DNA from 3 places in the Catenibacterium sp. UBA627 genome. Region 3 is predicted to be linked to each of the others. Evidence: predicted binding sites of a transcription regulator. Region 3 holds the regulator's gene; each other region holds the start of a gene.

Region 1 (8,068 bases), on a different contig from region 3:
ATCATTTAAAAGAAATCGGTGCAGCAGATTGGGTTTATGTGGACGGCGAGGTACATTTTCAGCGTCGATTCTATGAAAATCTAATTAAGACACGTCCAGACTTCGCTGAACGTGTAATTGTAGAAAATCCAGAGAATAACAAAGAAAACAACCTGAATCAGAAGCTATTGAACGAAAATATACATTACATGAAGGAACATGGTGGAAGAACTGTACACACTCGTATACGTTCAACAATAAAAGTTAAGAAAGAATTCGAAGAGATAGGACGCAAGGTTCGTGTACATCTTCCGATTCCTAAGGTATATGAGCAGGTTTCTAATGTAGAGATTCACGCATCTAATCCAGAGATTACATATATAGCACCTGCTGATGCACCACAGAGAACAGTATATTTTGAAACTGAACTGAAAGAGAATCAGGAGTTTATGGTAGATTATTCATTTGATTACCATGTAAATTATGTGGAGTTAGATCCTGCCAAGGTATCTGAAGAACAGCCAGATTTCTGTCTGAAAGAGCAGGCACCACATATCGTATTCACTCCTTACTTAAGAGAACTAAGAGATGAGCTTGCAGGAAATGAGACAAATCCAATTATTTTGGCGCGTCGATTCTATGATTTTGTGACAACAAAAGTTATGTATTCTTTCATGAGAGAGTATTTTACAATTGAGTGTATTCCAGAATACTGTGCAATCAATCTGAAAGGTGATTGTGGTGTACAAGCACTACTATTCATCACACTTTGCCGTATGTCTGGAATTCCGGCACGTTGGCAGTCAGGTCTATATGCAACAAAGTATTATACAGGATGCCATGATTGGGCACAATTCTATGTAGCACCTTATGGATGGGTATTTGCAGACCCTTCCTTTGGTGGAAGCGCATGGCGTGAAGGAGACAAAGAGCGTTGGAACTATTACTTTGGTAATCTCGACATTTTCCGCATGCCAGCTAACTCTGAAATCCAAAAAGAATTCATACCGGAGAAAAAATGGCTCCGCATCGATCCGATTGATAATCAGAGAGGAGAATTTGAGTACGAGGATCATGGTCTTCGCTTCTCTCAGGTGGATGTATCACAGGAACTGATTTCTATGGAAGATATTGAAAAATAAATTATCATAAGTCTCGCTGTTAGGGACAGAAATGTTTGAAGAGGGGGTTTGAATGTTTCCTTCTCTTTTCTTTTTTGCACACAAAACATAAAAAAGGCATTACAAATAATGTGAATAGAAAGAGTTCATATCTGTAATGCCTTTTTCATTTAATTTGAATAATTATGTGTCTTTTAGTAGTAAATAAAGTGATGCTCAACACTATGATACGATTATAAAGGCATATGAGGGAGACTCCATAGCAATACAGGCTGTCCTTGACCACTATGCCGGATATATTGTCTATATGGAGACGAGTAATATTGATTCACACAGAAACAGCTATCAAGTTAACTTTTGTTCCCAAAAAGATATGAAAATCAATAGTTTTTGGAATGTAATCCTAAAACTATTGAATATTTTGTTATTTTTGGAATATAATTAGTAAAAACGAAGGGAGCATTATTATGATTATAGAAAGAAAAGAATATTTAGAAAAACTGATTGCATGGAAAGATAAGCAGTTGATTAAAATTGTTACAGGTGTACGACGTTGTGGAAAATCTATGCTTCTGGAAATTTATCGCAATTATTTAAAAGAGCATGGGGTTGAGGAAGAACAGATTATTTCTATTAATTTTGAAGATCTTGATTATGAAGAACTGACAGATTACAGAAAATTATATAAATATTTAAAGGAACGTTTGATTAATGGGAAAATGACATATATTTTTCTTGATGAAATTCAGAATGTAAAAGATTTTCCGAAAGTGCTGGACAGTCTTTATATTAAAAAAAACATAGATATTTATGTGACTGGTTCTAATGCATATATGTTGTCCAGTGAGATTGCGACTATGATTTCAGGAAGATATATTCAGATTGAAATGTTGCCGTTGTCTTTTAAGGAATATATGGAAAGTACTGGTAGCATGAATGACAGAGGAATTAAATATGCTGAGTATTTGCAGAATAGTTCATTTCCGTTTACATTGGAATTAAAAAATCAGCCAGATGAGATTAGAGATTATCTGGAAGGAATCTATAATACGATTGTTGTGAAGGATATTATAAACAGGAAAAGAATCACAGATACCATGATGCTTAAGAGTGTCTTAAGATTTGTGTTTGATAATATAGGAAATCCATTGTCCTCAAAAAAAATTGCAGATACGATGACCTCAGAAGGGCGAAAAATTGATACCAAAACGGTGGGAAAATATCTGGAGGCTTTTAGCGAGAGCTATATTATATATCAGGCAAAACGTTATAATATAAAGGGAAAACAATATTTAAAGACTCTTGAAAAATATTATATAGTTGATATTGGAATGAGGTATATGCTTTTAGGTTCAAGGCAGGCAGATGCAGGACATGTTCTGGAAAATATAGTCTATTTGGAATTGTTGCGTCGAGGATATGATGTGTATGTTGGAAAAATCGATTCATATGAAGTCGATTTTGTAGCACAGAATAAAAAGGGAACAGTATATTTCCAGGTAGCACTGACTGTACGAGATGAAAATACACTTTTGAGAGAATTAAGACCATTACAAGCAATACGAGATCATTATCCGAAGATTATCTTAACAATGGATGAAGAACCAGAAGAACAATATGAAGGAATTCGACGTATAAATGCAAGAGACTGGTTATTGGGGATTGTAGACTGAGCAAAGCAAAATGCTTTAAGACTGTAATTACTTTTTTCAATTAGTAGTCACAACAAGTCACAAAATCTTTATAGAAATTAGCACTCATCTATTGACAGTGCTAATAAAAGTGATATACTAGCATTAGCACAAGAGAAAGAAGAGTGCTAAAAGGAGTGATTGCGATGAATAGTGAAAAATGGACAGAAGCCATGCAGGAAGCATTTGGACGTGCGGCGCAGAGTGCTTTATCTCTTAATCAGCAGATTGTAGATGTTGAACATCTCATGTATGCATTATTAGAAGATAGTTCTGGTATTTTCTATCGAGTACTTACAAAACTCAATATTTCTATACCAGAAGTACAGGATTTACTCAATGATGAGATAAATAAGAAACCGAGTGTGGGACAGGTCACACAGGATCAGTTACGCTTAAGTTATGATTTGAATAGCTGGATTGCGAATGCGGAAAGAATTAAGACAGAGTATAAAGATGACTATATGAGTGTAGAACATCTTATTCTCGCACTGTTTAATTCGCAAGGTACCTTTATCAGAAACTTTGTATCTCGTTATCATCTAGATAAGAAAGCAGTAGAAAAAATCATTAAGGAAATGAGAGGAGGACATAAAGTGGATACTCCAAACCCAGAAAATAATTATGAAGTATTAGAAAAATACGGACGTGATCTTGTAAAAGATGTTAAAGATGGCAAGATTGATCCAGTTATAGGACGTGATGAAGAAATCAGACGTGTGATTCAGATCTTATCACGTAAGACAAAGAATAATCCAATTTTAATTGGTGAACCAGGTGTAGGTAAAACTGCGATTGTAGAAGGACTTGCTTGGCGTATAGTTAAGAACGATGTACCCGAAACATTAAAAGATAAAACTTTATTTGAACTTGATTTAGGTTCACTTGTGGCAGGTGCTAAATATCGTGGTGAATTTGAAGAAAGATTAAAAGCTGTTTTAAATGAAATCAAGAAATCTGAAGGACGAATCATTATGTTTATTGATGAAATCCATCAGTTAGTTGGTGCAGGTAAGACAGATGGTGCTATGGATGCGGCTAACTTATTAAAACCAATGTTGGCCCGTGGTGAATTACATTGTATTGGTGCAACTACACTTGATGAATATCGTCAGTATATTGAAAAGGATGCAGCCTTAGAAAGACGTTTCCAGAAAGTATTGGTACAGGAACCTGATATTGATGATACTATTGCGATTCTAAGAGGTTTAAAGGAACCATTTGAATCTCATCATGGTGTTCAGATTCAGGATAGTGCGATTATCGCAGCAGCTCATATGAGTGACCGTTATATTACTGATCGTTTCTTGCCAGATAAAGCCATTGATTTAATTGATGAGGCATGCGCTTCAGTACGTATGGAAATTGATTCTATGCCAGAAGAATTAGATACAATTACACGTGATAAGAATCGTCTAGAGATGGAAAGAATTTCAATTGAAAAAGAAGATTCAACAGAAGACAATGAAAAGAGACTAGAAGAAATCAAAGAGAAGATTGCTTCATTAAATGAAAAGATTTCTGGCTTAACTGAACAGTGGAAATCAGAAAAGTCTCAGGTTGATCATATCAAGGACTTAAAGAATCAGAAGGTTCGTCTTGAAACACAGATGGCACAATTTGAATCTCAGGGCAACCTAGAAGAAGCTTCTAAGATCAAATACCAGACTATACCAGCTATTAATAAAGAAATAGAAGAATACCAGGCAAAAGAAAATGATGATGCTCTATTACAGGAAAAAGTTACTGTAGATACTATTTCTGAAGTTATCTCTAGATGGACAAATATTCCAGTTTCTAAGCTGATGGAATCAGAAAAAGAAAAACTATTGAATCTTGAAGATATTATGAAGATGAGAGTTATTGGTCAGGATGAAGCAATTACTAAGGTCACTGATGCAATACTTAGAAGCCGTGCTGGTATCAATGATGAAAACCGACCAATTGGTTCATTCTTATTCCTAGGTCCTACTGGTGTAGGTAAGACAGAAGTAGCGAAAACTTTAGCAGAACAGCTCTTTGATAGCGAAAAGAATATTGTACGTATCGATATGAGTGAATATATGGAGAAATATAGTGTCTCTCGTTTATTAGGTGCTCCTCCAGGATATGTAGGTTATGAAGAAGGTGGACAGTTAACTGAAGCGGTTAGACGTGCTCCATATAGTATTGTTTTATTAGATGAAATTGAAAAAGCCCATCCAGATGTCTTCAATATCTTATTACAGATTCTTGATGATGGTCGTTTAACAGATTCTAAAGGTAATGTAGTTAGCTTCAAGAATACAATTATCATTATGACTTCTAATATCGGTTCTCAGTACTTGTTGCAGGGTAATAATGAAGAAACACGTAAAGAAGTGGATAATGAATTAAAGATGCACTTCAAACCTGAATTCTTAAACCGTATTGATGAAATCGTTATGTTCAACTCACTTGATTCAAGTGTTGTTTATAAGATTATTGATAAGTTTATTCATGAACTTGAAGGTCGTCTAGAAGAAAAGAAGATTACTTTAGAAGTCACTGATGCGGCTGAAAATAGAATTGCACAGGATGCATTTGATGCAACATTTGGTGCTCGTCCAATCAAGCGTTATATCCAGTCTCATATTGAGACAATGCTTGCAAGAGAAATTATCAAAGGTACAATTCATGCCAATAGTCATGTAATCATTGATTATGATAATGGATTTGTTGCGAGAGAATCATAAAGTGTAAAAGAAGATAGAATCCCCCTCTATCTTCTTTTTTTTCTATTGTCTTTTCAATGTTTCATAAAAATGTTAGAATGCTAGAGGAGAGATGACTATGCAGAGATATTTTATTAAAAACAATTATAGACAAAATGATATTATTATCGCTGATGATTCTATGTATAAGCATATGACTAAGGTTATGCGCATGGAAAAAGGCGAACATGTTATTTGCATTGATGAAGATAAGCATGTATGTTTGTGTGAAATCATAGACTTAAAACAGGGCTTATTACAGATTAAGGAAGAACTTCAGGAAGATAATGAATTGGATGTTGAAGTGACTTTAGTCTATGGGTTACCTAAGAGTGATAAATTTGAATTTGTGATTCAAAAAGCAACGGAACTAGGGGTTACACGTATTGTTCCATTACGTGCTTCTAGAAGTATTGTGAAGATGGATGAAACACGTTTTAATAAGAAAAAAGAGCGCTTTGTTCGTATTGCTCAGGAAGCAAGTGAACAATGTCATAGACAGATTGTTCCTGAAATTACGCCTCCTATTCAATTATCACAGCTTGAAGATTATTTATCTGAAGTTAATGTTGTGGCATATGAAGAAGAAAGTAAGAATGGTGAACACCGTGCTTTCACGAAAGCACTTGATGCACTTCATACTTCTATTACTATTATTGTGGGACCTGAAGGAGGTTTTGATCTTCAGGAAGTAGAAAAGATGCAGGCAATAGGTGTTGTGCCATGTTCTATTGGTAATCGTATATTAAGAAGTGAAACAGCACCTTTATATATGCTAAGTGTTATTGGGTATAGAAGAGAATTGGGGGATTAATATGAACTTTATTGCAGTCATTAATAAATACAGCAGGGATACAAAGTATACTAAGACAAAGTTGTATCATTATTGTGAAGAACATAAAAAAGAACTAGAATCAATGGATATTCGTTTTAAGATCAAATCTGAAATTGATTTATTCAATATGGAAATTGTCCTACGTTCGTTAGAAGGTAGAGATGCTATTGAAGGGTCTTATGATCTTTTTGCGGCAGGTCATTATGATATGTTTGAATATATCACTTATGAAGAAAAACGAAAGATGTTCAACAATGATCTCAAGAATGTTTTAGAAACGCTCCCTCATTTTTATGATGAAGAAAGTTCAAGAGATATTTATATTCCTGTCTATTCTCCTGATATTAATGGGTGGTATATCAACGATTATCAGATTCTCTTATTGAAGCAGCATGCTGAATTTGTAAAGAGTCAAAAAATCACATTAGATACCGCTTATAGATATTATGGACCTATTTTATTAGATACACCTTTTTCAAGTTTAGAAAAGATTTATGAAAATGAATCTCACATTGCCTACTATTATGAAGAATTGGGGACAATCTATTTATTTGTGAAAGAAGATTTCTCATTAATCTGCCGTATGGTCATAGGTGATGATAATCGTCATTCTAATAAGGTGTCTATCGAAGATGCGAAAGAATTAGTTAGTTATTATGAACGTGGTGAATATACACAGTTCATTGAATACATGCATGATCATCAGTTGATTAGTGATCATACATATAAGAAATTAAATAAGAAAGTGAAGTGAGACAATGGCAACAGTTGCTTTTCATACATTAGGCTGTAAAGTAAACAGCTATGAATCAGAGGCGATGTTAGAAATATTCAAAAAGAGAGGATATAAAACAATCGACTTCGAATCTCCTGCAGATGTATATGTTATTAATACTTGTACAGTCACAAATACAGGAGACTCTAAATCAAGACAGATGATCCGTAAGGCACATCGTACAAACCCTGAAGCAGTCATCTGCGTTGTGGGCTGTTATTCACAGGTTGCGAGTGAAGAAATCACAGGAATTGAAGGTGTTTCTGTTGTGCTAGGAACTCAGCATCGTGCATCCATTGTGGACTTTGTAGAAGAATATAAGAGTACACATAAACAGATAGTTAAAATTGAAAATGTTATGAAGGTGTCTCGTTTTGAAGACTTAAGTATTCATGCATTTGAAAATAAAACAAGAGCTTTCTTGAAAATTCAAGATGGCTGTAATAACTTCTGTACATATTGTATTATTCCTTATGCACGTGGAGGCGTACGTTCTCGTCCTAAGGAAGATGTATTAAGACAGGCTCAGGAATTAGTAGACAGAGGATTTGTAGAAATCGTATTAACTGGTATTCATACAGCAGGTTATGGTGTGGATTTAGAGAATTATTCTTTTTATGACCTATTGGTAGATTTGACAACTAAGATTAAGGGATTGAAGAGATTACGTATTTCTTCTATTGAAATGAGTCAGGTCAGTGATGAGATTATCGAACTTATTGGAAAGAGTCCTATTATTGTTGATCATCTTCATATTCCAATTCAGTCTGGCACAGATTCTATTTTAAGAAGAATGGCAAGACATTATAATACAGCTGAATTTGAAAAGAAATATTTTGAATTAAAGGAAGCATTACCAGGAATCTCTATTACAACAGATGTTATTGTAGGATTCCCAGGAGAAACAGAAGAAGACTTTGCAGATACATATAACT
Region 2 (8,068 bases), on a different contig from region 3:
CATCCCAGTTCTTAGCTAATGCTGGAACTGTCTTGCCTTTTTCATTGACTGCTGTTAAGCCGTCTGTGATTGCGTGGATTGCGTTGTATGACATACCATCATCAACTACTGTAGAATCCATACCCTGGATATCTAATTCACTTGCAAATCTGAAAGTATCTGTATCAGTTTTGCTTCCACATCCAGCAAGTAACGCTGCTGCCATACTTGCAGCAACTAAAACCTTTACTGTCTTCATAATTTTCCCCTCCATAATGGATATAATTGTATGATAGCATCCAACTATCATGAAAAACATCTTACACTTTTTGTGTATACATGTCAATATTCATGAGCACAAATCTTTGTGCATTTCATGAATCTTATTTACTAATTTGTCTTTTCCACAAATTGACCAATTTATATATTTTTTGCACTTAATTTATTATCATAAAGAGAAAAATCAGGCGTTAAAAAAAAGGCACCAATCAGGTGCCTCTTAGTCCATAAATGGGTTAATTTTATCAAGGATTGCATCCTTACTCGCAAAGCCAATAATCTGTGTAACAGCCTTTCCTTCTTTAAAGAAAATCATGTTTGGAATTGACTGGACACCGTATTTTGATGCTAAATCAAGTTCATTGTCTACATTGACCTTAACAACAGTTAACTGATCATTTTCAGCATCTAATTCTTCTAATACTGGGCCAACCATCTTACAAGGGCCACACCAGTCTGCATAGAAGTCTACTAATACATACTTATTGTTTAATGCTTCATTAAAACCGTTCTGATCTACAATTTTCATATTCTTCACCTCACCTATATTTAAACAGATTGAAGAATATTCCGCAACTTATTTGCTTAGATGAATATCGTAAGTCGTATAGGCAAGTTCTATGCCTTCTTCGTTGAAACGCTTATTCATATTTTCAAGTAAACTACATCTAAGTGTTTCATAGTTTTCTGTAGCTGCCCATACTCTGAGCGTAAAGCTTAATGCACTATCCTTATATTCTGTCATATTCACAAATGGTGGAATATCATGGAGACAATAAGGATTAGATAAAGCTTCTTCCATAATAACCTTCTTAACTAATTCTGTATCACTATCCATCACAACATCGAAGTTTAAATCTACACGACGCATTTCTTCACTTGAATAGTTCACAAGTGTTGAATGAGCAAGCTGTGAATTAGGAATCACAATCTTCTTATTATCTAAAGTAAGTAGGTTTGTATAGAGTAAAGAGATTTCCTGAATTCTTCCTGTTACACCTGCCACCTCAATAAGGTCTCCTTTAGAAAAAGGTTTCGCAAGTAGGATGATGATACCATCAAAGAAGCTTGCGAGTGAGTCTTTAATAGCAAGTGCAAAAGCAGCAGAAGCTGCAGTGAAGATAGCAAGAATAGAATTTGTATTAATACCAAGCTGTGATAAAGCCATAATCGCAATAATCACAATAAAGACTGTCTTGATGATTGTCTTAAAGAAGTTTAATACAATTTCATCCTGGGATGATTTCTCAATGAATTTTGTAAATAACTTATCAAAAATCTTATATACAATATATCCAATAACTATAATGATAAGGGCTTGAAGAGCTTTCTCTCCCATGCCATAAAGTGTTTTTAAGTATTTTTCTACCATTTCTGTAACTCCTTTCATATGCATTCACGATAATTCGTCTACCTTGATTAGTCAAGAAAATGTTGATTTATTCCTCAAAATTGTTAAAATTGAGTTTGACTGAAGGAGGTCCTTGTATGAAAATTGCAATCATGACAGATAGTAACTCTGGCATTACACAAAAAGAAGCAAATGAATTAGGTATCTATTGTATTCCGATGCCTTTCACTATAGATGGTAAAGAATATGAAGAAGATATCAATTTAACACAAGAACATTTCTATGAAAAATTAATGGGCGGCGCAGAAGTGTTTACTTCACAGCCTACAATTGGGATTATCGCAAAGAAGTGGGATGAAATATTAAAAACACATGATGCTATTATTCATATTCCTATGAGCAGCGGCTTATCTGGAAGTTGTCAGACAGCAATGATGATGGCGGATGAAGATCAGTATAAAGGGAAAGTGTTTGTTGTGGATTCTCAAAGAATCTCAGCTACACAAAAAGCTGATGTTCTAGATGCTATTGCTATGGCAAATAAGGGATATGGTGCCAAAGAGATTTATGATTATCTTATGAACAATAAGATGAATGCCACTATCTATATTACTGTAGATACCCTTGAATATTTAAAGAAGGGTGGGCGTTTATCACCTGCTGCTGCAACGCTTGCGGGTTTACTAAAGATTAAGCCTATTCTTACTATTCAGGGTGAAAAGTTAGATAAATATGGTACTTCACGTACTATGAAAAAAGCTCGTAAGATGATGATTGACCAGGTAAAACAGGATATTAGTGATCGTGGCTGGGGTGATGATTATGAAGTAGCATGTGTTTATTCTTATGATAAAGAAGCTGCTTTAGATTATTTAGAACAAATGAAAGAAGCATTTCCTGATAAAGAGGTCATCTTTGACCGTTTATCATTAAGTGTTGCTTGTCATATCGGTCCAGGTTCACTTGCAATAGCTGCCTATAAGAAAGGTTCTTATTAAGATGTTCGATAGAACATCTTTTTTTTAATTTTTTCTTGTATTCCCTTACAACATTGATTATTCAGTTTTTTTATATTATTATTTTAATGAGTGATTTTACATTATTTGAGAAAGAGGTGGATAGTAGTTTATGTCAGTCAATAATACTGAAAAGAAAAAGACATTCAAACCTCATCGTTCTAAAAGAAGATTCCCTTCAACACATCATAATGTTAAAACACAAGGGACAAAAATATTCGCATTAGGCGGTTTGAATGAGGTTGGTAAGAATACTTACTGCATTGAATGCAATGATGAAATGATTATTATTGATGCAGGTGTTAAGTTTGCATCTGAAGGTCTTCCTGGGATTGATTATGTTATTCCAGATTATACTTATTTAAGAAAGAATAATAAAAAGATCAAGGGATTGTTTATTACACATGGTCATGAAGACCATATTGGTGGTATTCCTTTCTTATTAAGACTAGTGAATATTCCATTTATTTATGCTTCACCATTGGCTTGTGCCATGATCAGAAGAAAACTAGAGGAGCATCATCTCACTCATGTGACTAAGATGATTCCTATTACTCACGAAAGTTCTATCAAAACTAAATATTTTAATATTGGTTTCTTTAATACTAACCATTCTATTCCTGAATCTATGGGAATTATTGTGAATACACCTGATGGACGTATTATAGAAACAGGTGACTTTAAGTTTGACTTATCTCCTGTAGCAAATCCTGCTGATTATCAGATTATAAGTTTCTTAGGTGAAACAGGTGTTGATTTATTAATGAGTGATAGTACAAATGCTGAAGTACCTACATTCTCTATTAGTGAAAAGACAGTGGCTTCACAAGTACAAGAAGAATTCAGAAAGACTGAAGGACGTATTATTGTTGCAACTTTCGCATCTAATATACATAGAGTACAGCAGATTGTAGAAGCAGCTGTTAAGTTTAATCGTAAGATCCTTGTATATGGACGTTCAATGGTCAACAATATTGATGTTGCAAGAAAAATGGGTTATATCAAATGTCCTGATCGTTTCTTTATTAAGAATGATGAAGCAAGATATCTTCCTGATAATGAAATCTTGATTCTATGTACTGGATCTCAAGGTGAAGCACTTGCAGCCTTAAATAGAATTGCGAATGGTACACATCGTCAGATTAAGATTAAGCCCGGGGATACAGTGTTATTCTCATCTAACCCTATTCCAGGCAACCAATCTTCTGTATCACGTTTGATTAATAAATTATATCGTTCTGGGGCAAGAGTTCTTGAAAACTCTATGATCAGTAACCTTCATACTTCAGGACATGCATCTCAGGAAGAACAGAAACTGATGATGTTATTGACTAAGCCTAAGTACTTCTTCCCTATTCATGGTGAACACAAGATGCTTTGCATTCATAAGAAATTATATGAAGAAGTAGGCGGACAAGCTGATCATGCATTTGTATTAAGTAATGGGGATTGCTTATGCTTAAAGGATCATGAAGTATTCCAGACAAGAGGTGTACATGCAGATGATATTTATGTAGATGGTAATGATTTAACTGGTTTATCTACTGCAGTATTACATGACCGTCAGATTTTAAGTGAAGATGGTATGGTTGCAGTTCTAATTAGTATGGATTCACATGCTGGTATTTTACTTCATAAGCCAGTCATCATGAGCCGTGGATTTGTATATATGAAAGATAGTAAGCCTATGATTTATGGTGCTGAAATGGCTGTAGATCGTAAGCTACGTGCTTTATTACAGGAAAAGACAACATTTGGAGAAATTAAGAATACAATTAGAGAAACATTAACAACTTATTTCTATACTAAGACAAAAAGAAGACCGATGATTATTCCTGTCATCATGAATAAGAAATAATGAAGAAACAGAAAATTATTCGTACTGGTATTCTTGCTATTATTGTCTTAGCATTGGTGTTGTTTGGTGGTTATACATGTCTCTTTTCTAGAACACATTATTCTTTTTCAAGAATGAATTATAGTTCTAATTTGTTACCTGATGGTTTTAAAGGTTTCAAGATAGTCAATTTATCCGATGTCCACATTACTACATCTAAGGATATTGATCGTCTTGAACAGATTGTAGATGAGATTGAAGATCAAAGTTATGATATGGTTGTTTTTACTGGTGATCTGTATGAAGGCAAACCTATTGAAGATACAAAAGTACAGAAGATCTTAAAGAAGCTTCAGCCTGGATATGGTAAGTTTGCAGTATTAGGTGATGAAGATCATGCCCATGCTGATGAAGTGACTAATATCCTTAATGAGGGTGGATTTGAAGTATTAAACAATAGTACACGTACAATTCATTATCGTAATAGTTCTTTTATCCTTTATGGACAGTCTCTTAACAGCCAGGAAGATATTCCTGATTACGATGGTTTTGTCCTTACTTTAAGTCATTATCCTGACAGTTTTATTCAAAACAAAGGACATACACAATTACAGTTATCTGGGCATAGTAATGGCGGTACCATCTGGTTCCCAGGTATTGGGCCACTTGTAAAATGTAAAAATGCAATCACTTATAATCATGGCACTTATACAGAAAATAATTCTGAACTTATTGTAAGTAACGGTATTGCACCACGTAAGAACTATCATTTTAAAGTATTATGTGAAAATGAAATTATTATGATTACATTCGAGTAGGGATTTTTATCCCTACTCTTTTTTTGCTTTCATATAACAAGTAAGATTGGTAAAATAGAGATAGGGAAATGAGGTGATTCCCATGAAAACAAAGAAGAGCTATATCTTGAATATTGCGTTAATTCTTGTGATTAGTGGTATTTCTTTATATTTATCAGTAGGTTCTGAAGTTTCTACTGTATTTAAGACAATTACAACAGCGCATCCTTTCTGGCTATTCATCTTATGTTTCATCATGTTTATGTATTATGTATTTGACGGACTGGCTACTATGATCTTTGCGCGTTTCTATAAAAAAGACTTTACTCTCAAAGAAGGTTTTGTGAATGGACTTGTAGGTACTTTGTTTAGCGGTTTAACACCTTCTTCTTCCGGAGGACAGTTTGCCCAGGTGTTCGTATTTAATAACCAAGGCATCTCTCCTGCAATATCTACAAGTATATTACTTATGTGCTTTATTAGTTATCAAATAGTGATCATGGGCTTTACAGCTGTGATTATGATAGTGGATTCAGCCTACTTCCTTGATAAAGGTGTTGGTGTATCTTCTATGGCAGCCGTAGGATTTCTTATTAATGCGGTAGTGACTATTCTATTATTTGCCGGAGCTAAGAGTAAGAAGTTCCAGAACTTTATAGTAGATAAAGTAGTTTATCTACTATCTAAAACACCACTTATAAAAGATTATGAATCGACATGCTTTAGAATTCAGAATTATTTCAGTGAATTTAGAGAACAGATGAATGTACTACAGAAAAATAAAAAAGCATTATTACAGACAGTATTATGTAATGTAGTGAAACTTACAATCATTTACTCTACACCATTCTTTTCTTGTCTTGCTTTAGGTATTAAGGTTCCTTTCAACTTATTCGTACAGTTCCTAGGACTTGCATCCATTATTAATCTCATTAATACATTCCTCCCTATTCCTGGTGCATCAGGTGGTAGTGAAGGATGTTATATGATCTTGTTTGGTTTTCTTGGTCGAGCAAATGCCTCTAGTTCTATGTTCTTATGGCGTTTCTTCTCTTTCTATTTTGGATTAATATTAGGTATGATCACATTCATAGTTGCAAAGGATACAAAACGAAAAGACGATTAAGTCACTCTTAGGAGTGGCTTTTTTGTGCATTATCATTCAATCTGCCCAAAAATAAATTAGCACTTGCCTTGACAAAGTGCTAAAACGAACTATAATACTTTTTAGCACCTAGATAAATAGAGTGCTAATGAGGAGGAATAAAAAATGTTGAAACCTTTGAATAAGAATATCGTATTAAAAAAAGAGGAAGTAGAAAACAAGACTGCAAGTGGTATTATTCTCACTACTGAGACAAAGAGTCTTCCTACTGTTGGAGAAGTTGTGGCTGTAGGTCCTCAATGTGAAAATGATTTAAAAGAAAAAGATCGTGTTGTATTCAAGGAATACTCAGGTACTAAAGTTAAACTTGATGGTATTGAATATATTGTGATAGACGAGAAAGATGTTCTCGCATGTATTGAATAGGAGGAATGAACTATGAGTAAAGAAATACGTTTTTCTAGTGATGCACGTCAATCTATGTTGAAAGGTGTGAATACTCTTGCTGATGCAGTGAGTGTCACACTTGGTCCTAAAGGTAGAAATGTGGTATTAGAGAAGAGCTATGGTTCTCCTTTAATTACGAACGATGGTGTTTCTATTGCCAAGGAAATAGAGTTAGAAGATCATTTTGAAAATATGGGTGCTAAGTTAGTCTATGAAGTAGCCAATAATACAAATGATATTGCAGGTGATGGTACAACAACTGCCACAATACTTGCGAGAGATATGATTGTGAATGGTATGAAGCAGGTTGAAAAAGGTGCAAACCCTGTACTTATGAGAGAAGGGATTGAAAGAGCCTCTAAAGCAGTGGCTGAAGTATTATTAAAGAATTCTCATAAAGTAGAAACAAGCAGGGATATTGCATCTGTAGCCACTATTTCTTCTTCTAATAGTCATATTGGTGATTTGATTGCTCAGGCTATGGAAAAAGTTGGTAGAGATGGTATTATCAACGTAGATGAATCTAATAGTTTTGATGATGAATTAGAAGTGAATGAAGGTATGCAGTATGATAAGGGTTATGTATCTCCTTATTTTGTAAGTGATACAGATAAGATGGAAGTAGAAATGGATAATCCATTGATCTTAGTCACTAATCAGAAGATTACTAATTTACAAGAAATCCTTCCACTACTTGAACAGGTATTAAAAACTAATAAGCCATTATTACTTGTTGCAGAAGATTATGAAAATGAAGCGATTTCTTCTCTTGTATTGAATAAGTTAAGAGGTGCCTTTAATGTCGTAGCAACTAAAGCTCCAGGATTTGGTGATAAACAGAAAGAAATGTTGGAGGATATTGCAGTATTAACTGGTGCTAAATTCTACAACAAAGACCTTAATATGAAGCTTTCTGATTTAACTATTGAAGATCTTGGTACAATCAAGAAAGTGATTGTAAAGAAGGATAATACAACTCTTATTGGACATAGTTCTAGTGAAGCAGTGAATAAGCGCGTAGAAGAATTAAAGACACAATTAACTCATATTAAGAGTGATTATGAAAAGAAGACTTTAAAAGAACGTATTGGTAAATTATCTAACGGTGTTGCAACAATTAAAGTCGGTGCTACAACTGAAGCAGAATTAAAAGAAAAGAAATTAAGAATTGAAGATGCTCTCAATGCGACTAAGGCCGCTGTAGATGAAGGTATCGTTGTTGGTGGTGGTGCTGCGTTAGTAGAAGCCTATGAAGAA
Region 3 (8,068 bases):
TTTATATATAGTTATCAAAAGCCTGAAAAAGTCAGCTCTACACAAAAATCAGAAGTCTATATCACATTAGAAGGTGCTTTTAACCAAACAGGTGAAGTCCCAATTAAAGAAGGTATGACGATGAGTGATTTAATAAAGGAAGTAGGGGTTAAAGAAAATGCCTGCATGGATTCTTTAAATATGAATAGAAGTATTCAAGCAGAAATGCGTTTTTATTTACCAGAAAAAAGAGCAAATATGATTTCACTTAATAAAGGAACTTTAGAAGACTTTATGACTTTAAAAGGAGTGGGAGAGAAAACGGCACAGAAGTTCATTGACTATAGACAGATACAGCCTTTTTATTCAATAGAAGACATCATGAATATACAAGGAATCGGTGAGAAGAAATATCTCATCTATCGTGACTATCTGTGCCTTTAAGATATCATTTAGTATATTATGCTGTATTTGTCTTATTGCTGTCAGTTGCTTATCTTGTTCATCCTCTATTTTATATATTTCTATTTGCTTATTTAATTTATCTAGTAAAACGATTTGGAAGAAAGATGTTGTTTCTTCTTTTTTTATTACCTATTATATTAAGACCAGTGACTTCATCAGAAGTGCCTACTATTGTTTCTGGAAGGGTGAAAGATATAAGAGATAATTATGTTATTTTAAATACTGATTATGGGAAGATTAAAGCCTATACTGATCATTCATTTCAATACAATGACGAAGTACTTGTTAAACTTAGATTTCTTGAAATTAAGCATCGCAAGGATCCGATAGGTTATGATGAATATCATTCATTCAAAGCTAACAATATCGTCGCAAAGGCTAAAATCACCCATATTACCACTGTTTCATCCCATCCTTCCTTTTGTCATTTACTAGAAAAACATTTCTCTTCTTCAAAGTCTATTAAAAGTTATCAGAAACTCTTTGTTCTAGGAATAAAAGATGAAGCCATTAAAGAAGACTATTCACTCCTCACAAGTCTTTCTCTTATCCATATGTTTGCTCTTTCAGGTATGCATATACATTTACTTTATAAGTGTTTGAGTCTTATTAAAACATTTGTACGCGTTGATATTGCGGATATCATTATCAAAATACTCATAGGTTTTTATGTCTTTTCTATACCTTATAATATATCTCTTCATCGTGCTTTTTATATGCTCGTCATCTATGACCTTGTAAAAGAGAAGTTCAATCAATTAGATGTACTATCGTTACTTGTTTTATTTAATGTTATTAAGAATCCTTATATCATCTTTAGTATTTCCTTTGTTTTCTCTTACTTTATTTATTTCCTTGTCATTATGACTAAACATTTCCCATATCGCTCTTTCCTTATCTATTTGGGTGGTATTCCTATTGTCCTCACGCTTAATTTCTCTATTAATATCTTTTCTTATTTTTTAACGGTTCTTCTTACTCCTTTTATATCCTGTTTCTATATTGTGACACTCCTCTCTCTCATATTTCCAATAGATCTAATTATGAAGATGATGATCAACTACCAGCAGATGGTTTTGAACTTTATCACTTCATTCAATGCAGAAATTATCTTTCAAAAACCAACGCTCTCATTTATTATTCTTTATTATGCCATCTTATTTTATATTTTCTTATTATTAGAAGAAAAGAAGAGTGTTCAGTTTTCTATGTCTCTATTATGTGCACTTATGATCAGCTTTCATATATATAGTATCTATAAGCCATATACTCAGGTTTCTACTATTGATGTAGGGCAGGGGGATTGTTCATTGATCCGCCTACCTTTTAATCAAGGAAATTATTTGATTGATACAGGGGGTAACAGGGAATATGATATTGCTAGTCATAATGTTATTCCATTTCTTAAATCTCAAGGTGTTCCGTGCATTGATAGAGTTTATATATCTCATCACGATTATGATCACTACGGTGCTTTGGATTCGTTAAAGAAGAAATATAAAGTCAAGCGTATCATTGACTCCTATCAGGAAGAAGAGAAGAATAAGCTGATTACAATTAAAATGCTTAAAAGTGATGTGATTTATCCTTCTACCAATGAAAATTCTTTAGTCATGCTAGTAACAACAGGAGGCTATAACTATTTATTTACGGGTGATATCCCAAGTAATGTAGAAGAAGATCTTTATAAGAAATATGGAGAAATAGATATAGATGTTTTAAAAGTAGCTCATCATGGTAGTGGTTATTCTTCTTCTGTAACATTCTTTCAAATGGTACATCCACGTATTGCGATGATTGGTGTAGGAGAACATAATCTTTATGGTCATCCAGCTCGTATTGTGATTAAACGATTAGAAGAAAGAAAGATTAAAATACTGCGTACTGATCTTGATGGCAGCTTTTCTATTATCACTTATTTAGGAGAACATCTTATTTACCGTTAATCATGAATATATGGTAGAATAGGACAAAAGGATGGAAAACTATGAATATTGTATTATACGGAGAAGAAAAACTATTACTTGCACAAAGATTAGAGGATTTAAAAAAGAAATATCAATGTACAAGTGATGATATGAATTATATGGTCTATCATGCAGGTGAAACACCAATGAAGGAAATCATTGAAGATGCCTTAACACAGCCTTTCTTAACAGAATATAAGATGGTTGTCTTAAAGAATCCAATCTTTCTTACAAAAGAGAAGCCTAAAAAGAAGCTTGTCACAGATGAAGATATCAAGCTGTTTTTAGATTATATTGAACATGATAATCCGACAACAATCTTTGTTATATATCAGGATCAGCGTAATTTTGATGAAAGAAAGAAGGTAGTCAAATCATTACGTAAGCATGCAAAATGGTATGAAATGGAAAAACTGACCTTTGATCAGCTTTATAAAACTACTAGAGAAGCAATCATTCGTAGAAATGCCTCTATTGATGATGATGCACTTACTTTGTTGTTAGATCGCTGTGGAAATGATCTTTTGACTATTTCTAATCAGGTAGAAAAACTATGTCTTTATACACATAATATAAAGAAGGAAGATGTTGAAAGACTTGTTCCACCACGTGTTGAAGAAGATGTATTTAAGTTGACAAATGCGCTTATGAATCATGATTTAAGAAATACGATGCGTGTTTATCAGGATTTGATTTCTCAAAACCATGAACCCTTACAGTTGATTGGGTTAATTGCGAATTCATTACGTAATCTTTATCAGGTCTCTATTATGAGTAAGAAGGGCTATCGTGATACTGATATTGCATCTGCCCTTGGACTTAATCCTCGTGCAATCTATCCAATCCGTAAAAATGCGGCACATTTTGATATTACAGAACTTATTGAAAAACTTTATGCTTTATCTGAACTTGATTATGCAATCAAGACTGGGACAGTGGATAAATATAGAGGATTAGAACTCTTCTTGATGAGGATATAATATGGAAACAAAAGCACTTTATATTCATATTCCTTTTTGTGATCATATCTGTTCTTATTGTGATTTTGCAAAGGTCTATTATCGTGAAGAGTTTGTATTACAGTATCTAGAACGTCTAAAGGAAGAACTTGATACACTTCCTCATCATCCGATGGAAACTATTTATATAGGAGGAGGCACACCAAGTGCACTTTCTTTAAATCAATTAAAGATGTTATTAAATATGATAGATCCTTTTGTGGGTGATGGAACTCTAGAATATACTATAGAAGTCAATCCTGAATCAGCAACGCTAGATAAACTAGAAACTATGCATCTTCATGGAGCTAATCGCTTAAGTGTAGGTGTACAGACATTTGATAATACATTATTAAAAAGAATTGAACGTTATCATACATCTTCTATAGCAAAAGAAGTCGTAAGAAATGCGAAGGCTATTGGCTTTAAGCATATCTCTATTGATTTGATGTATGGATTACCAGAACAGACATTAGAAGATGTGAAAGAAGATTTACAGATTGCCTTATCACTTCCTATCAATCATTTATCCTACTATTCTCTTATATTAGAAGAACATACAAGACTTTATGACAATTATGAACCACTTGATGAAGAAACTGAAGGAATATGGAGTGATTATATTGTAGAGACACTCTCTCGTGCAGGTTTTCATCGTTATGAGGTATCTAATTATGCATTAGGAAATCATGAATCTTATCATAATAAAGTCTATTGGCATTATGAGAACTATTATGGTGTCGGTATTGGTGCCACAGGTAAAATAGATGATGAACTTATTTCTCACTCACGCAGTCTCACTGATTACCTGCAGGGGAAGAATACAATATATATCGAAAAAGAAACAATCGAAGATACAATGTTTAATCATCTTATGATGTCTTTACGTCTTGAAGAAGGGTTGGACCTTGATGAATTTAAAAGAAGATACCATCATGCTATAGAAGAGGTCTATAAAGAAGCTCTCTCTAAGAATCTAGATAACCACAATCTGGTTATTGAAAATAATCATTTAAAAACAAATCATACGCTTGATCTTCTTAATTCCATCCTCCTTGATTTCTTGCCAGAGTAGTACAACGGTTTCTAGAAAATAGAAACCGTTTTTTAGCACAAACTAGCACTAAAGGCTTGACACTGCTAAAAAAGAATGTATAATGAATCTAGCACAAGAGGAAAAAGAGTGCTAAGGAGGTGCTTGAGAGTGCTATCGGCAAGACAAATGCTAATATTTAAATATATTGTCGAAGAGTTTATTGAAACAGCAGAACCTGTTGGATCTAAACTATTGATGACAAAATATGAATTACCTTATTCAAGCGCCACTATCCGAAATGAAATGAGCAAACTTGAAGAACTTGGCTTTCTAGTAAAGACGCATACATCTTCTGGTCGTGTTCCTTCTAAGAAGGGCTACTACTATTATGTAAATACTTTGCTTCAGCCAAATGTTGATGAACAGGTGAAGAATCAGGTTGCAACAATCTTTAGTGATACACATCAATCATTGAATAGTTTGATTAAAGAAAGCTGCGAAATGTTAAGCCAGTTGACTGATCTGACGGCGGTTGCTCTAGGACCTAATTCAAGTTATGAATGTCTGCAGAATATCACATTAGTTCCTATTGGAACAAGAAATGTGACAGCCATCATAGTGACGGATAAGGGACATGTAGAAAATCGAGTTTTCACTTTATCTGAGACATTGAGTTTGGATGATTTACAAGCCTGTGTATCGGTTATGAATGATACACTAGTAGGTACACCAATCAATCAGGTCGCAGATAAGTTAGAAAATGATGTCAAGCCAATCCTCAATACGAGAATCAAGGAACATGAAATCTTGTTTAATGCTTTCTTAGAAGCATTTATGAAATTTGCAAGAAACAATGTATATTTCTCTGGTAAAGATCATTTGTTATATCAGCCAGAATACAATGATGTCAATAAGTTAAGAAAACTAGTGAGTGCATTTGAAAATTCATCAAACTGGAATTTCTTAGCACCAACTGACGATGATGGTATCAAGGTATTAATTGGTGATGATTCAAATGTATCTGGACTTGATGATGTATCTGTTATTTCATCTTCTTTTGATACAGGAGGAGCTAACAAAGGAACGATTTCTGTAATCGGTCCAACGCGTATGCCTTACAAGAAAGTTGTATCGCTTGTAGAATATATTACTGAAAATATTGAAAGAATCATCAAGGAAAATGATGAGTAGAAGAGGTGAGACCATGGCAGAAGAAATGAATAAAGATGAAGCTGTTAAAGAAGCTGAAGAAGCTGTTAAAGAAACTGAAGAAGCAGTTAAAGAAGCTGAAGAAGCAGTTGAAGAAGTAAAAGAAGAGACAACTGAAGAAAAAGTGGATCCTAAAGATGAAAAAATCAAAGATTTAGAATCTCAAATCAATCAGTGGAAGACAGATTATTATAAAGTATTCGCTGATATGGAGAACTTAAAGAAAAGACTTAAAACAGAACATGCAAATCAGTTAAAGTATGCAATGCAGTCTTTTATTGAAGAGTTACTACCAGTTATTGATAACTATGAAAGATCATTAACTGTAGAACCTGAAAGCGAAGAAGGTAAGAATATTCTTAAGGGTAACAAGATGATTTTAAACCAGTTAATGAATATTCTAGGCAAGAACGGTGTAACTGTGATTGAAGCACAGGGAAAGGAATTTGATCCTAATATGCACCAGGCAGTCATGCAGGATGACAATCCTGACTTTGGTCCAAATATTGTGACTGAAGAATTACAAAAAGGTTATATGTTAAAAGATAGAGTTATTAGAGCAACTTTAGTGAAAGTGAATAAGGATTAATAGGAGGAGAACTTATTATGAGTAAAGTTATTGGTATTGATTTAGGTACAACAAATTCATGTGTCAGTGTAATGGAAAATGGTGAAGCAAAAGTAATTGCAAATCCAGAAGGAATGAGAACAACTCCATCAGTTGTCGCATTCAAGAATGGTGAAATCATTGTTGGTGAAGCTGCAAAGCGTCAGGCAGTTACAAATCCTGATACTGTAGCATCAATCAAGAGACATATGGGTACAAGCTATAAAGAACATGTCAATGGTCGTGATTATACACCAGAAGAAATTTCAGCAATGATTCTTCAGAACTTAAAAGCTACTGCTGAAAGTTATTTAGGTGAACCTGTGACTCGTGCAGTTATCACAGTTCCAGCTTACTTCAATGACTCACAGCGTCAGGCTACAAAAGATGCTGGTAAGATTGCAGGTCTTGATGTTGAACGTATCATCAACGAACCTACAGCAGCAGCTCTTGCTTATGGTGTAGACAAGACTGAACAGGAACAGAAAGTATTAGTATATGACTTAGGTGGTGGAACATTCGATGTATCTATCCTTGACTTAGCTGATGGTACTTTCGATGTATTAGCTACTGCAGGTAACAACCACTTAGGTGGTGATGACTTCGATAAGAAAGTTATGGACTACATGGTTAGTGAATTCAAGAAAGAAAACGGTGTTGATTTAAGCGCTGATAAGATGGCTATGCAGAGAGTTAAAGATGCTGCAGAAAAGGCTAAGAAAGACTTATCTGGCATGATGCAGACTCAGATTTCATTACCATATATCACAGCTGGTGCTAATGGACCACTTCATTTAGATATGACTCTTACAAGAGCAAAATTTGATGAATTAACATCTGATTTAGTTGCTGAAACTGAAACTCCAGTAAGACAGGCATTAAATGATGCTGACGTTACTCCATCTGAAATCGATCAGATCTTATTAGTTGGTGGTTCTACTCGTATTATTGCAGTACAGGAATCAGTTAAGAGATTATTAGGAAAAGAACCGAACAAGTCAGTTAACCCTGATGAAGTAGTATCTATGGGTGCTGCAATCCAGGGTGGTGTTATCACTGGTGATGTTAAAGATATCGTATTACTTGACGTTACACCATTATCACTTGGTATCGAAACAATGGGTGGTGTTATGACAGTATTAATTCCTCGTAACACAACTATCCCAACTACTAAATCACAGATCTTCTCAACTGCTGCTGATAACCAGCCAGCTGTAGATATCAACGTATTACAGGGTGAACGTGCTATGGCTAAAGATAATAAGCAGTTAGGCTTATTCAAGCTTGATGGTATTGAACCAGCTCCAAGAGGCGTTCCTCAGATTGAAGTATCATTTGATATCGACGTTAACGGTATCGTAAACGTTAAAGCAAAAGATATGAAGACAAACAAAGAACAGTCTATCACTATTCAGAACTCTACAGGTTTAAGTGAAGAAGAAATCGATAGAATGGTTAAGGAAGCAGAAAGCAACAAAGCTGACGATGAAAAGAAACGTAAAGACATCGAAACTAAGAACAAAGCAGAAGCTTTGATCAACCAGATTGATAAGGCTTTAGCTGAGCAGGGTGCTAACCTTCCAGAAGATCAGAAGAAGCAGGCTACAGCTTTAAGAGATGAACTTAAGACTGCATTAGATAATAATGATATGGCTACTCTTGAATCTAAGATGAGCGAACTTGAAAATATTGCTCAGCAGATGGCTGCTGCTCAGTATCAGCAGCAGAATGCTGGTAACACAGCGAGTGCAGACACTTCATCTAACAACAATAACGATGATTTCGTTGATGCAGACTTTACTGAAAA

The links. Region 3 encodes HrcA, which represses chaperone genes, less so after heat shock. Its sites were predicted from a motif close to TTTTAGCACTNNNNNNNNNNNAGTGCTAAAA; they were not measured.
Region 1: clpB (ATP-dependent chaperone ClpB) is a predicted target of HrcA. The motif match lies at 2,849-2,879, and genes of this name have one in related genera.
Region 2: B2S90_RS03875 (co-chaperone GroES) is a predicted target of HrcA. The motif match lies at 6,485-6,515, and genes of this name have one in related genera.

What each region holds. Positions count from the first base shown of each region.
Region 1 is NZ_DBPF01000122.1:36,506-44,573, forward strand. It holds partial or broken gene B2S90_RS08120 (transglutaminase-like domain-containing protein) at 1-1,121, shown strand, start outside; gene B2S90_RS08125 (helix-turn-helix domain-containing protein) at 1,336-1,545, shown strand; gene B2S90_RS08130 (ATP-binding protein) at 1,568-2,773, shown strand; gene clpB (ATP-dependent chaperone ClpB) at 2,938-5,505, shown strand; gene B2S90_RS08140 (RsmE family RNA methyltransferase) at 5,603-6,337, shown strand; gene B2S90_RS08145 (hypothetical protein) at 6,339-7,112, shown strand; gene mtaB (tRNA (N(6)-L-threonylcarbamoyladenosine(37)-C(2))-methylthiotransferase MtaB) at 7,117-8,068, shown strand, end outside.
Region 2 is NZ_DBPF01000055.1:1,025-9,092, forward strand. It holds partial or broken gene B2S90_RS03840 (peptide ABC transporter substrate-binding protein) at 1-238, opposite strand, end outside; gene trxA (thioredoxin) at 479-787, opposite strand; gene B2S90_RS03850 (mechanosensitive ion channel family protein) at 836-1,630, opposite strand; gene B2S90_RS03855 (DegV family protein) at 1,747-2,607, shown strand; gene rnjA (ribonuclease J1) at 2,738-4,483, shown strand; gene B2S90_RS03865 (metallophosphoesterase) at 4,483-5,280, shown strand; gene B2S90_RS03870 (lysylphosphatidylglycerol synthase transmembrane domain-containing protein) at 5,363-6,385, shown strand; gene B2S90_RS03875 (co-chaperone GroES) at 6,530-6,790, shown strand; gene groL (chaperonin GroEL) at 6,803-8,068, shown strand, end outside.
Region 3 is NZ_DBPF01000148.1:4,960-13,027, reverse strand. It holds gene B2S90_RS09975 (ComEA family DNA-binding protein) at 1-423, shown strand, start outside; gene B2S90_RS09970 (ComEC/Rec2 family competence protein) at 630-2,390, shown strand; gene holA (DNA polymerase III subunit delta) at 2,432-3,391, shown strand; gene hemW (radical SAM family heme chaperone HemW) at 3,393-4,484, shown strand; gene hrcA (heat-inducible transcriptional repressor HrcA) at 4,614-5,636, shown strand; gene grpE (nucleotide exchange factor GrpE) at 5,650-6,243, shown strand; gene dnaK (molecular chaperone DnaK) at 6,261-8,068, shown strand, end outside.